Candidatus Ruthia magnifica str. Cm (Calyptogena magnifica): one gene and its partner. The protein of the gene in region 1 binds, or shares a complex with, the protein of each later gene. Links are inferred from orthologs where the notes say so. Each region holds a gene or a part of one and is shown in the gene's direction. Other genes may lie near its edges.

The links. Proteins that work in one complex are often made in the same cells at the same time.
Region 2: the proteins of dnaB (region 1) and dnaG are in contact, whole or in part, in a crystal structure (PDB 2R6A), measured with the Geobacillus stearothermophilus proteins. The link is inferred for Candidatus Ruthia magnifica str. Cm (Calyptogena magnifica) from one-to-one orthologs. Residues at the interface, in WP_033016901.1 of Geobacillus stearothermophilus: Ser13, Glu15, Ala16, Gln18, Glu91, Leu92, Asp94, Ala95, Val96, Pro97, Thr98, Ala99, Ala100, Asn101, Tyr104, Tyr105, Ile108; in WP_049624496.1 of Geobacillus stearothermophilus: Lys456, Leu457, Leu458, Pro459, Ala460, Asn463, Ala464, Leu467, Leu535, Leu536, Ile537, Ala538, Gln544, Glu545, Asp548, Tyr549, His552.

The regions. Positions count from the first base shown.
Region 1 is NC_008610.1:710,542-718,973, forward strand. What follows is about bases 2,360-5,184. They hold dnaB (replicative DNA helicase), read left to right. Parts: upstream 2,360-2,961; coding sequence 2,962-4,407; downstream 4,408-5,184. Other genes in these bases: rpsR (30S ribosomal protein S18), read left to right, coding at 2,360-2,469; rplI (50S ribosomal protein L9), read left to right, coding at 2,479-2,931; alr (alanine racemase), read left to right, coding at 4,422-5,184. Outside these bases: RMAG_RS03300 (heme ABC transporter permease), read right to left, coding at 1-355; tRNA (adenosine(37)-N6)-threonylcarbamoyltransferase complex dimerization subunit type 1 TsaB, read right to left, coding at 403-1,062; RMAG_RS03310 (transglycosylase domain-containing protein), read right to left, coding at 1,067-1,666; rpsF (30S ribosomal protein S6), read left to right, coding at 1,874-2,215; more of rpsR, read left to right, coding at 2,215-2,359; more of alr, read left to right, coding at 5,185-5,474; RMAG_RS03340 (metallophosphoesterase family protein), read left to right, coding at 5,471-6,175; RMAG_RS03345 (5'-nucleotidase), read left to right, coding at 6,525-7,415. UniProt on the Escherichia coli protein: The main replicative DNA helicase, it participates in initiation and elongation during chromosome replication. Travels ahead of the DNA replisome, separating dsDNA into templates for DNA synthesis.
Region 2 is NC_008610.1:314,190-321,066, forward strand. The notes cover bases 3,105-5,988. They hold dnaG (DNA primase), read left to right. Parts: upstream 3,105-3,597; coding sequence 3,598-5,379; downstream 5,380-5,988. Other genes in these bases: RMAG_RS01510 (LpxL/LpxP family acyltransferase), read right to left, coding at 3,105-3,557; RMAG_RS01520 (peptidoglycan D,D-transpeptidase FtsI family protein), read right to left, coding at 5,376-5,988. Outside these bases: RMAG_RS05795 (hypothetical protein), read right to left, coding at 397-546; prfB (peptide chain release factor 2), read right to left, coding at 1,185-2,279; rpsO (30S ribosomal protein S15), read right to left, coding at 2,338-2,598; more of RMAG_RS01510, read right to left, coding at 2,661-3,104; more of RMAG_RS01520, read right to left, coding at 5,989-6,877. UniProt on the Escherichia coli protein: RNA polymerase that catalyzes the synthesis of short RNA molecules used as primers for DNA polymerase during DNA replication.

The DNA.
Region 1 (8,432 bases):
ACATCGGCTTACCCCAAACTGCACCAGTAATCAAAGCTAAAAAAGTAAACGCCGTCCCAATGGGTGCTGACACTTTAGCAATTACATATGCTAATTTAATTTGCCAAATTAAGCCAATACCGCCAGAAATCACCAATACCAAATAAATAAACATACTCATCCATGCAACAGGCACATGAATAAACATAATACGATAAATCTCACCTTGCTGGTAATCAATAGGTGCAACAATCAATCCCCAGTACAAACCAATCAGTGTTAAAACAATGAAAGGAAATAAAAACCAAGGGATGATTTTTTGACTAATTTGATAAAAGTTTTTAGGCGAAGCAAACGCTTTAATCCATTTCCACATAAACCAATCCTGTTAGTTATTTAAACTTGAGACCTTTGATAAACACATTATTTTAGCGACTTATGCGCAACATTATTACGTAAATAAGTTGGCAATGCTAACTTATTGCTAAAATTAATGTTGTTGTTAATATGGACTAAGTAAAGTGCTATAAGGTTTTCAGCTTTTGGATAAAAATCGGCAATATAAGTACTAATGCCTGTTTGTTGAATAAGCTCATTTTCATAAGCACCCCATCCACTACCCACGCCAATAAAATCTTTTCCAAGTATGTCCACCTCATTAGGCTTTTGTAAACTTTCCTTAGATAAAACTTGGTTTTGATAAATACCCCAATATATCTCATTCATACGCGCATCAAATGCAATGGCAATCTTGTTAGTATTGTATTTTTTAAACGCACCAAATCCAAGTAACTCAAGTGTTGAAAACCCTATTGTAGGAATATCATGTGCCAATGATATACCCTGAACTACACTAACGCACATCCTAACTCCTGTAAAAGAACCAGGGCCTTTGGTGTAAATAATACCACCCAAGGCAGATGGTGATAATTGGCCCGCTTTAAAAACCTCATCACAAAGTGATAATATTAGACTTGAACTTTTCTCCACACCTTGAACAAAACGAGAAAATATTTTATCTTGAGTGTGCAGACTCACTGAACACGTATCAGTACATGTATCAATTGCCAATAAATTCATCATTTTGCTATTTTACAATTTTCTCAAACTTCTGATAGATAGATAAAACCAATTGCTTACGTTTAAGTAATCTTAACGAATGTCTAACTGGATGATAATAATCAGGACCTTTAACCAAAGCCACGAGCATAGCCATTTCTTCTAAGGATAACAATGCCAATTTTTTATTAAAATAAAACCGAGTAGCATTGGTAAAACCATTAATACTTATATTGCCTTTTTGACCTAAATATACAGTATTTATATAACGATTGAGTATGAATTTTTTATCAAACGAATGTTCTAATAATAATGCCATCAATGCTTCTTTAACTTTTCGCCCTAAACTTCGTTCTCTATTTAACAAGGTATTTTTGATTAACTGCATCGTTATGGTGCTCGCACCGCGAAGTGGCTTGTCATAAAATATATAGTCACGAACAACTCTAATAATTTCTTTAAAATCTACACCAGGATGTTTAAAAAATGATTGGTCTTCCACCAGTAAAAGCATATTAATCATCGATTTTGGTTGTTGCTCAAAACTCAAAGCATTTGTGCTTGTATTATAAGAGAACGCATCATAAAGCAACTGGCTTAAATGGTTTAAATACACGACAAAAATCACTGCACTTAGTAAAATTAGAGTGATGAAAAATTTTGTAATAGTTAATTGTTTAAACAAAATAGTAAAATTAGCTGAATTTTAACAAAATTCACTCAATATACATCGTTAAACGATTGTTAAAAACAAATAACTAGTATAAAATTCCCCCTTCCTTGCTTGAGAGCGCAGTGTTCCAAGTTACTATATAACCATAAGGAGACACAACTCATGAGACATTATGAGATTACACTTATTGTCCACCCTGATCAATCAGCTCAGGTAGGCACAATGATGGAGAAGTACAAAGAAATCATCACTACTGGTGGTGGTAAAATTCACAGAAAAGAAGACTGGGGGCGTAAACATTTAGCATACCCAATCAAAAAAATTTATAAAGCACATTACTTAATGATGAACATTGAATGCGATCAAGAGGTACTTGATAAGCTTAATTATAATTTTCGTTTTAACGATGCTATTCTTCGAAATTTAATCATTTCTGAAGATGGAGTAATCACCACACCTTCGATAATGATGGCTAATAAAGACAAAGAAAAGGGGAGATCATAATGGCCAAGCAAGTAAAAAGAAAACGCAGACCTCAAATTAAAATTAACACTTTTTGCCGTTTTACGGCAGCAGGTATTACAAGAATTGATTATAAAGATGTTGATACACTGCTTAAAAACATTAATGAAAGTGGAAAAATTACACCATCAAGAATGACAGGCACCAGTGCCAAATTTCAACGTCAACTAACAACTGCCATTAAAAGAGCTAGATTTTTAGCCCTTATTCCTTATACTGACAAACACAAAAAGTAGGAGTCTATCATGCAAGTAATTTTATTAGAAAAAATTCAAAAATTAGGCGACTTAGGCGATTTAGCCAATGTTAAGGCGGGCTATGCTCGTAACTTTTTAATTCCTCGAAGTAAAGTTAAGCCCGCAACTAAAACAAACTTGGCTAAATTTAAATTAATTAAAGCCGAACTACAGGCTAGCGAAGCTAAAATACTTAAAAATGCACAAGTGATTGAGAGTAAGATGACAGGTACTGTTTGTACCATTCAAGCCAATGCAGGGGAAGAGGGCAAATTGTTTGGTTCTATCAATACCAGTGATATTCAAATAAGCCTTGCAGCAAGCGGTTTTGAAGTTGAAAAGCGTAATATTAACATGCCCGAGACAATTCACCATACAGGTAAATATGAAATCAGTGTTGATTTACATACAGATATTACGGTGAGTATTAAAGTTGTTATTGAGGGCTTTCAAGAAGCATAAAAAGCCAACTAAAAGGTACTTTAAAAGCCAATGAATACCAAAAACGTCAAAATACCACCCAATTCAATTGAATCAGAACAATCTGTTTTAGGTGGCTTATTGCTACACAATGAAGCATGGGATCGTGTCGCAGATATTTTGACCGAGGCAGATTTTTACAATGCCTCGCATAGAATTATTTTTAATGCCATTACCATTCTATTACAACACGAGCAACCTGCTGACATTCTCACAGTTAAAGAACAAGTTAAAAAAATAGGCTCTGAAGAAACCATTGGTGGCTTTGTCTATTTAGCTCAAATTGCTGAAAATACCCCTAGTATTTCTAACATTGAAGCATATGCTAAACACGTACGCGAATTATCCGTTTATCGTCAACTGATTGTTGTTAGTCACGAAATTGCTGACACTGCCTATCATCCAAAAGAAATTGAAGTTCAGGAGCTTATTGATTTTTCTGAGAAAAAAATATTTGAAATTGCTGAACAAGTGACTCGTGGAAAACAAAACATTACTAATGTAAGAGACATTATTAAAGATGTTGTCAATCACGTACACGAAATGCAAGAATCTAGCAGCATAAGTGGTTTAGAAACTGGTTTTAGTGAATTAGATAAATTAACTTCTGGCTTACAAAATGGCGATTTAATTATCATTGCTGGACGCCCTTCTATGGGTAAAACTGCTCTTTCAATGAACATTATTGAGCACGTTGCTATTACTGCTAAAGAACCTAAACCAGTCGTAGTATTTAGTTTAGAGATGCCAACTGAACAGTTAGTAATGCGTATGATTTCATCATTTGGTCACATTGAAGGCTCAAAATTACGCAATACTATGACTGAAACTGACTGGAATAGCTTTAATCATGCCGTATTAGCCTTGGAAAAATCTACAGTTCTTATTGATGAAACCCCTTCCATTACACCAACAGAAATTCGCGCAAAATGTCGGCGACTAAAACGCCAATATCCTGACTTGGCACTAATTATGGTAGATTACTTACAACTGATGACCGTACATGGAAAAAATGAAAATAGGGTACAAGAAATCTCTGAAATTTCCCGTTCTCTTAAAGCCTTAGCCAAAGAAATTAACATACCCGTACTTGCTTTGTCACAACTTAACCGTGCTGTTGAATCACGCCCCAAGGCTGGTAAAGGTCGTATACCACAAATGTCTGATTTACGCGAATCAGGTTCAATTGAACAAGATGCTGATATTATTGGTTTTATTTATCGCGACCAACAATATCATGATGACACCTATTCAAATCCAGAAGAGGTAGGTAAGGCAGATTTAAAAATTGCCAAGCATAGGAACGGCGCTACTGGACTAATCAAACTAGCTTTTATTGGCGAATATGCACGATTTGAAAATTTAGCCAACGAAGAGCAATTTCACGACATAACTGATGAACAAATAGACACAGTTTATGCACATAATATGGCTAATTTTGACCAAGAGCCTTTTTAATAAAAACTTTACCCATGCGCGCCATTGCCTCAATTTCGCAATCAGCATTAAAACACAATCTTTCAGTTGTAAAAAAAAATTCACTCAATACTAGAATAGTTTCCATGGTGAAAGCCAATGCTTATGGCCACCATATTGATTTAATTGACCCAATTATTAATCATTCTGATTTGTTAGGTGTTAGTGAAATCCTGGAAGCAGAAAAATTACGCAAAACTACAAATCAGCCAATTTTACTTCTATCAGGCGTCATTAAAGACCAAGAACTACAACAAGCCATTAAACTAAATTGCCAAATTGTTGTACACGATAAAACTCAACTATCCGTTGTTAATAACACCAAACAAGCTATAGATATTTGGATAAAAATTAACACAGGTATGAATCGACTGGGCTTGTCTACCAATGAATATAATCACTGTATAAAGTTACTAGGAAATAATCCACTGATTAATATCCAATGTATCATGAGTCATTTCGCTTGTGCTGATGAAATTAACCACCCAATGAATCAATCCCAACTCTTTGAATTTAAAAAATTAACAGATCCTGTTGTTGCCAAACGCTCAATGGCAAATTCTGCTGCAATTTTGTCAAATTCAGCCTCACACTTTGATTATGTTCGCCCTGGAATTATGTTGTATGGCGTTTCTCCTTTTAACATTATTAATCACAATCTTAAACCAGTTATGCAACTATCGGCACCAATTATGTCAATTAAAACCATCAAAGCTGATGATTCAGTTGGCTATGGCGTTACTTGGACAGCCGACAAATCAACAGCCATAGCAACTATCGGCATTGGCTATGGTGATGGTTACCCACGCCATGCTAAAAATGGCACACCTGTACTAATTAATAACACCTTATGTCCACTTGTTGGTCGCGTATCAATGGATTTAATTTGTGTTGATATAAGTAACATTAATGCTAGTGTTGGAGATAATGCAATTCTTTGGGGTAATAAGCAATTACGCATCGAAACCATTGCAAAACATAGTGCTACTATTGCTTATGAACTACTAGCAGGTATTAGCTCTCGAGTTACCTTCATCAATGCTATATGATGAGCCATAGTTTTGTTCAAATTAGTGATTGTCATATTGATAATGTTGAATACGCTATGGGTGTTAATACCCATGTCAATTTAAAAAAAATCATCAATAAAATCATCAATATCGATACTGATGCCTTATTAATTAGTGGCGATCTTACCCACAATGGTACAATCACCTCTTATAAAACTTTACAACAAATACTTTTTCCTGTTCAAATAAAGCTATTAGTAATATCTGGCAATCATGATATTGATAACAATCTGAATACTATTTTTTCTAAAAATTTATTCAGCCAATTCACACTTAGAAAATGGGAAATTATCAGTACAAATTCAGTGCAAACATCAAAAACCAGTGGATTTTTAACAAAAAATGAACTTAAAAAACTAAACTTTAATTTAACACAATCAATTGCCAAATATATACTCATTGTCTTACATCACCCTATCGTACCAATGAACAGTACTTGGGATGATTCACTGTCTTTAGAAAATCCAAAAGCATTGTTTAATGTGCTTGATAAATACCCTAAAATACAAGCCATACTGTTTGGCCATGCACATCAAGCTGCTGAATTTAGCAGATTAGGGGTAAAAATTATTTCATGTCCATCAACTGCCTTACAATTTAACAATGAAACTAGAATTGGCTTTAATCATTACACGCTATATGATAATGGACAACTAACAATTGACACACAATGGATATGAAACAACATTTTTTAAAATCTTTACACAGTCAATAAAAGCCAAAAATTTACGCCTAAGTTTCGCAGTTGTTTGAATTGAACTATCAAAAAATTTTAAAGCTTATTCCATCATTAAAACAAACCACTCATGATCGTATCAATTAAGCACAATAGCGAAAATGACTTACACTTTCCAAACATCAAATTTAAAATCTATTTTGACGCAAAATTATTAGAAGTCATCTCTGTACACAATCAAACTACACTTAATCGCACCCATATTTAGCACAATGTCCTGATATACATATATAATAAGAAAAAAAATTTGAAAAATAGTTGAATTTTTGTTTTAAAAAATGCCAAGAAAAACCATGAGAAACACTACAAAAAATAAATTGGTCATTGCAATTTCATCAAGGGCCTTATTTAATCTTGATGAATCGCACAAAATCTTTAAAGAACATGGGGTTGAGGCTTACGCCAAACATCAAGAAAAAAACGAAAAAGTTGTTTTGCAACCTGGAGTTGGTTTTTCACTGGTTAAAAAATTATTAGCACTCAACACCACAAAAAACCCCATTGATGTCATCCTACTTTCACGTAATAGCGCTGACACAGGCTTACGTATTTTTAACTCCATTGAACATTTCGGCTTAAATATTTCAAAAGCAGCCTTTACCTGTGGTGAAAGTACGCACAATCTTGTAAGTGCATTTAAAGCAGATTTGTTCTTATCAAGTAACTACCAAGATGTGCAAAAAGCTTTAGAATCAGGTTTTGCAGCAGCATCAATCGTCGGTTCTAGCTCACAAAAACCACATGAAACTCAATTGCGTATTGCCTTTGATGGCGATGCAGTTATTTTCTCAAACGAATCAGAACGAATTTTTCAAGAAAAAGGATTAAGAGCCTTTGTAGAAAACGAAAAAAATTCAGCCAATATTGTACTCAAAGCTGGACCATTTAAGTGCTTTTTAATGTCATTACAAAAAATACAATCTGCCTTCCCAGTAACAAACAACCCAATCAGAACTGCTTTAGTAACCGCACGCTCAGCGCCATCACACAAACGCGTTATTCACACCATGCGTAAATGGGGTATTCGTATTGACGAATCTTTTTTTCTAGGTGGACTAGACAAAGGCATATTTTTAAAAGAATTTGGCGCTGATATCTTTTTTGATGATCAACATCAACACTGCCAATCAGCCTCCAAATACGTACCAACAGGACACGTCCCTAACGGTATTAGTAATCAATAAAAGATTTATGTCTATCATTAAAAAACAGTAGCACTAAATTTATTAATGCAAAAAAGTATGAATGTATTCTTTGGTTAGGGTGATTTGACTGATATAATGACAAGCTTTGTTTATATTCAGTATGAGTGAGTTTATTTGATTGTTCATAAAAAGATTAAATCTAAGCGAAATCTAAATTATCATGACCTTGTAGATTAGCCTTTACTACTTTCGTCGTAAGTAATAGTGTTATTGGTTGTAACGTTGGATACAACTTAACCGAGATCATGTATGTTTGATATTGGGATCAGCGCCAAGAATACCTCTAATGTAAACGGATGAGTCGTTCTCAATGATTTGTAATTTAGCTCTTGGTAACAATAGATTTCTAATCTAATTAAACCTACAGTTTGGTTTAATTAAACATAGAATCATTGTTGCTCGTTATCTAGATTTCTATCAAACACTCGATCAGGTAAGTCATTGTCATTCATATCAATTAACATAGAATATCTATCATTTTTGTGGATTAGGCAGTTTTTTCAATCAGCATCTAAATTGCTTTACCATTGTTTACCTGAATAAAGCCTTGAAATATTTTTTTTTCAGCATTTAATCCCTCTTAATATACTTTTTCGTAAACACTTACTTTTATTAGGCAAACATTCTTGTATGCTAAAAACCCTATGTCATTATTTATATTATAACAAAAATTATTTATTCTAAGATAGTCAATTTTATAAGTGAGCATGTTTGTTTCCTACTTAACGTATCCTTATATATCGTAATAATAATTTTTTATAGAGTAAGAGGAACTTTTCTAAATTTTTATAAACACTACTATTTGATCTATCCAAATTATAATTAAACGACACTCTATTATCTTCATAATTAATGTGAAAAATTATTGGACACAAACTAAAATATTTACTCCTACATAACCGATTTTTATAGAATTTTATGCTATTTATCTGTAATCAATAATTTTATTAACCACTCAAACCATAACAATATTGCCTTGAGTTTCAATCTTTGAAT
Region 2 (6,877 bases), 400 kb from region 1 along the record:
CTTTTAATTCTTCCATTTAAGACATAATTATTTTATGCGTATCTTTGGTTTCTTGGTACAAGATTTTCTTGTGTTTCGTGATAGTCTTCATTTATCATGGTTTTCTCCTTGTAAATTTTTCATAATACTATCAATTCTATTTACATAATCGACATCTACGTTTTTAAATTGTGCAAGCATTTGTTGTTGTGTTGCTTGACTGTCTTGTGCTAATATTTTCAACAGTTATAGCCGTTAATTGTATTTTTTGTAATTCATTCATCAGTCTAAATAGATCATCTGCTTGTTGGTAACAATTTTGCGTATCTATTGTATTAAAACGCTCTATTAAGGCATTTCCTCTATAATAGTATAGAATTTCTGTAACTACTAATATCGGCAAACTCTATTATTAATTTAATTATTAGGGTAAAAATTTTCCTTTGAAATTTTAACTTTGTAGCCTTTTTTACTAAGATGATTATCAGTTAAATAACTTAAAAAATCATTTAGTTGTTCTTTGACATCAAAAATTGAATAACCTACTATTACTAGTAATATTTTCATTTTCTCTCCTATGAATTAAATAATAAAATCAATTTCAATCGTTATATTCCCCCGGTTTTTTAAAATACTTGTTTGGTATTTGAAGCAAGTACAAAATTTTCATTAAAGTCAATTTAAAATTCATTAAATTTAACCTTTTGCTAAAAATATAAATAATTGCCTTTTGCTTATTTTTGGTGAATACAGTCAATAATCTAGGAAGGCAAAAGGAGGTATAAAGCTTTTTTATAGGCCAATAATCTCTGTAAAAACAGTAATAGTATTAATATTTTCACATCTTGGGACGATATGATTAAATCTTATGTTCATTTTTGTTACCCATTTTTAATAATAAAACCATGTTAGAATTAAAGTATGTTATTGTCAATTAGGTGCATAATTAGTATATAGTATCATTTAATATACTAAAGAAGATTAGTCCAATGATAAAAACGCTTTGGAGAGTTAAGAAAATTTGTGCCAAATATTACACAAAGAATGCTTACTAAGAAATTAAGAAAACTTGAAAGCATTCATTGAAAAGTATATAAAATTGTACTACCTAAAGTTGAGTGTATTCTTAAGAAGTAGAGTGAATCACTTAAAAATACGATTTTTCGTTAGAAAAATTGGGTAAGAATTAATAAAAACAAAAAAAGTTATAACCAGGCCTTTAAACTTGCTTCAATAAATTGATCTAAATTACCATCTAAAACATCGTTCGTATTAGTGCTTTCAACGCCAGTGCGTAAATCTTTAATTCTTGATTGGTCGAGCACATAGGATCGAATTTGGTGTCCCCAACCGATGTTAGATTTTTTGTCTTCTAGGCTTTGTTTTTCAGCGTTGCGTTTTTGTATTTCTAACTCATAAAGTTTGGATTTTAATTGTTTCATGGCCTGATCTTTGTTAGCGCGTTGTGAGCGACCGTCTTGGCATTGCACAATGATATTGGTGGGTAGATGGGTGATGCGTACGGCTGATTCGGTTTTATTGACGTGTTGGCCACCGGCACCACTAGCACGGTAAGTGTCAACGCGTAAATCTAATGGGTTGATGTCAATATCAATATCATTATCTACTTCTGGGGAAACAAACACAGAGCAAAATGAAGTATGGCGTTTACCATTAGCATTAAAGGGGGATTTTCTAACTAAGCGATGGATACCAATTTCTGTACGTAACCAGCCAAATGCGTATTTACCATCAAAATGAATAGTTGCGGATTTAATGCCAGTCACTTCTCCTGCTGAGGTTTCCATGAGTTTAACTTTGAAATTGTGTTTTTCACCCCAGCGTAAGTACATACGTAACACCATTTCTGCCCAATCTTGGGCTTCTGTACCACCTGAACCAGATTGGATGTCTAAATAAGCAGAATTAACATCTAAATCACCACTAAACATGCGTTCAAATTCAAGTTTTTCAATGGAAGATTGGATGGTGTCTAAATCATCAATAATATCATTTGCTGTGTCTTCATCATTTTCTGTTTGAGCCATATTTAATAACTCCTGCGCATCTTCTAAAACAGAATTTACTTGTTTAAAAGTTTGACAAATTGATGTTAGTTTTGATTTTTCTTGTCCTAAGACTTGTGCTTGATCAGGGTTTGTCCAGATATTCGGGTTTTCCATTTCCAATAAAACCTCTTCTAGTCGAGCTTGTTTTTTTTCTAAACTAATGTGTGTTAATAGGACAATTGTGCGTTGTTTTAAATCTTGTATTTTTTGATAAGTGGGTGAGAGTTCCATGGTGTTATTTTAGGTATAAAAAAAGCCCCAAATGGGGCTTTCATAAAAATGTTTTAAATTATTTTCTAAGTCCTAGATGAATAATTAAGTTTGAATAGGAAGCTGTATTAGCGTCTTTAAGATAGATTAGTAATTTTTTTCGCTGAGAAACTAAATGTAGAAGTCCTCTTCTTGAGTGGTGATCTTTTTTATGAGTTTTAAAATGCTCAGTTAAGTGTTTAATGCGAGCTGTTAATAAGGCAATTTGTACATTGCTTGAACCAGTATCACCAGTTTTACTCTGATATTTTTTAATAATTGCTTGGGTGTCAATCGACATAATAAATCTATAATTAAAAGGAGATGAATTATACTCTAATTTGCCTTATTATTCTTTAAAAGTTAATAAAAAGATGGTTCATTATTTGGTCTAGTTTTAAAGCGCTTATGAATCCATAAATATTGTTCTGGTGCTTTTAAAATTTGTTGTTGTAATATTTGGTTGGTTAGTCGTGTATTTTTTTGGGGTTTGTCATTAGGATAATTCACCAAAGCAGGAGAAAATTCTAGTGTATAAGTTGTGTGTTGACGAGTAAAGGACAAGGGAATAACGACCGTATTATCAATGCGAGCTAATTTTTCTGTGGCTTTTATTGTGGCAGTTTGTATGTCAAAAAAAGGTGAAAAAGTGCTAATTTTTGTACCTAAATCTTGGTCGTGTGTGTACCAAATTGGTAGGCCTGATTTTAAGGTTCGGATTAAGGCTCTGGTGTCTTTAGCTTTAATCATCAAACTGCCATGTTGGGTGAATATTTTTTGCATTTTATTGTCAAATAAGGCGTTATTTTGTGGGCGGTAAACATCAGCAAAATCAAAGTTTTGTAGTAGCATCCTGCCAGTAAGCATCATGGTTGTAAAATGTCCAACGAGTAAAATGATATTTTGTTGTTTGTCTAAGGCGTTTTGTAAAATCTCAGAGCCTTCAATGTTATAACGTTGCTTGAGTTTTTTGTCGCTTAAATAAAAGCAATTTGATATTTCAAACAGTCCAATGCCTAATGCTTCAAAATGCTGTTTAACTAAACGTGTTACTTGAACTTTATTTTTATTAGGAAAACATTTAGAGATATTCACAAAAGCAATTTTTCTAAGTCTACTTAACAATGGATATAATCCCCTGCCTATTATTTTACCCATCATTAACTGGATTTTAAGCGGTAATTTAGCGGTTAGTTTCATCAAGCCAATTAAAGCCCAAGTGGGTATAAATTTAGGATGATAAAACTTTGTTTTTGTCATTAAAATATCACTTTAAATGTCTTAAATATTAATACAGAAAATGCCGTTTGTTAATGCAGATTTTAAAGATGATTTACCTAATTGTGTAGATATTGTTGACATAATTAATCGGCGTGTGCCACTTAAAAAGGTAGGCAAAGATTACAAAGCATGTTGTCCATTTCATCATGAGAAAACCCCGTCGTTTAGCGTTTCAGTTGAAAAGCAAATGTATAAATGCTTTGGTTGTGACGAAGGTGGTGGTGTGATTAATTTTGTTATGAAGTTTGATAATCTAGGCTTGGTTGAGGCGATAGAGACCATTTCTGGTGAATTAGGCATTAGCGTGGTGTATGATGAGAATGTTAAATCTGTAGATTCAAGATTAGCTCGTTATCGAAACTTAATGCAGCGAGTTAGACAGTTCTATATTCAGCAATTAAAACAATCTCCTGCGAAAGATAAAGCGGTTAATTATGCTAAAAATAGAGGTATTAGCGGCAAAATTGCCAAGTATTTTGAGCTAGGTTTTGCACCACCTAGTAGTAATTTGCTATCTGAATTTGAACAAAATGACCAAAATATTGCTGATTTAAAAACGATGGGATTACTATGTGATGATCAATACCGTTCAGGACAATATTACGATTTTTTTAAAGATCGTCTTATGTTTCCCATTCATAATGCTAAAGGCAATATTATTGCTTTTGGTGGTCGGACGTTTGATAATAATACCAAGGTAAAATATTTAAATTCACCTGAAACGCCTATTTTTTCAAAATCAAAAGAGCTTTATGGCTTGTATCATGCGCGTAAATATTCACGTTCGATTGACTATATATTAGTTGTAGAGGGGTATATGGATGTGATTGCTCTTCATCAAGTAGGTATATCACAAGTGGTTGCTACGTTAGGTACAGCAACTACGATAGAGCATTTAAATATTTTATCGCGTGTAACAAATACCATTATTTTTTGTTTTGATGGTGATAATGCTGGGAAAAAAGCCGCTTGGCGAGCATTAAATGTCACTTTGCCAGTGATTAAAACCGGTATAACTGTTAAATTTTTATTTTTGCCAGATGGCGAAGACCCAGATAGTTTGGTTAAAAAAGAATCAAGTAAAGTATTTGTAACACGTATTGAAAATGCACAACCCTTGAGTCAATTTTTATTTAGCCATATTAAGGCAGAGTTAGATTTTAGCACAATTGAAGGTAAAACCTTATTTTTAGAAAAAGTATCAACATTGCTAAGAAAAATAAATTATAAGATTTACCAACAACAGTTGCTAGAAGGGTTAGCAGGTGAAGTTAATCAAAGTATTGAACAGATTAAATATATATTAGAACGACAAGATACACCCGTTCAAATCAATACATTTGACATACCGAAAAATTATGAAGAGCCACCTATATCTGATTTCTATGATAGTGATGACAATTATAAAGCACTAATATCAGCACCCATTAAGAGTAGTAATTCATTAATTGATCAAATGATTGGCTTATTGCTAAATTATCCTTCTATGATTGATGAAACGGTAGAACTTAGGGTGAGAAAAATTAATGATGCAGATGTGTTGCAAAATTTGGCTAATTCAGCTTTGTTGCAAGAGGATATTACTTTAGAAGATATAATAAAACCATTCCCTCAGAAACAACAATTGCTTGATTTGTACAATAAGAAAAAAGTATTAAAAAATTACGACTATAAAGATGAATTTTTAGATGCCTTGTTAAAAATTGAAAAAAAACAAAAAAATGAAAATGCTTTATTAATCACAAATGAAATAGAATATACAAAGAGCTTACAAGCAAGAAAAGGCAAACTTAAAAGTTAGTTTTTCATGCTTAATTTAATTGAAACATCATTGTTTAAAATATGTCCCATTGCTTCTTTAAATACCATTGCCGCTGAGTTTGACCCTTCGCATTTGCTTCGAAGATTGGGGTTCCAAGAGGTATAGCATTTTTTAGGATAATCAAGCCTCACTGCCATAATATATTTAGGTTTTTTAACAGGTACAAAGCCAGTAAAGAAAGTGCGCTTAGCGCCTTTTTTATTATATGAACCATTAACTACCATCTCTGCCGTTCCTGTTTTGCCAGCTACATTGTAGCCTTTAATTTGCGCTCGATATCCCGACCCTTGATTTGAGGTAACTGTGCTTAATAACTGAGCAATTTTTGCAATAGATTGCTTGTTAAATACTTGGGTTATGTTCTCAGTACTGGTATTTTTAATCAGTTTTAATTGCGGTATCGCACCTTTATTGGCAAATACTAAATAAGCTCTGGCTAATTGTGCCAGATTAGTCTCCATTGGACCATGACCAAATGATAAGGTGCGTTTATCACTTAATGTCCATGAGTTAAAGTGTCTTAATGAACCAGAATTTTCAATGCTTGGTATAAGGTCTAGTTGATGGCCAAATCCCAGCTTATTCCAAGTGTTGTACATAGCTTCTGGTTCAAGTCTTTCGGAGATATTAACAGTACCAAGATTGTGAGATCTTTGCAATATTTTTTTAATCGTCATTTGCTTATATTTACCATCTGGTTTGATATGGCCAATGCGTTTTGAAACATCAATAAATTCATCTTCAGTGGCTGTTATTTGGTTTTTATCCAATGCCAAAAGCATGGTAAATGGTTTCATGGTTGAACCAGGTTCTACTTTATCAGATAGTACTCTATTACGATAATGCTCAGCATTGTAAGTACTATTATCATTTGGATTGTCAGCAGGGTAGTTCACCATGGCCAGCACTTCACCATTTGGTGTAAGAATAATGGCTGAGCCTGAATCTGACTCGTGCTTTTGAACTGCTTTTTTAATAGCTTCATAAGCATGGTACTGAATATCAGTATCAATGGTCAACATTATGTTTTGCCCTTGTTGTATCTGAATGATTGTTTTAGAATTGAAATATGCCTCATTGGTATTGGCTTTAAAATTAATTAGTGTTTGTCCATTATGCCCAGCAAGTCTATTTTCAAATTCTCCTTCAATACCAGAGGCGCCTTTCTTATTGGCATTAACTCGACCTAGTAGTGGTGCTAGTGAGGCAGATTTTGGATAGTATCTTTTTGTATCTTGTTGTAATGCTACACCAGCAATCCTTGCTTTTTTACATTGCTTAACCAGGGTGTAGGTTGTTTTTGTTTTTTGTAGGTTTAAGGTGTTTAAGGTGCGTTCAATGAAACTTAATTTATTAGTAATATTTTTGTTTGCACAGACTAAAATTCTCATTAAATTTAATTGTTTTAATTTGTTAATAATAGGGTCAGTGAGTGTGATATTTTTTTTAATAATTAGATATTTTGAACCAATTTTTC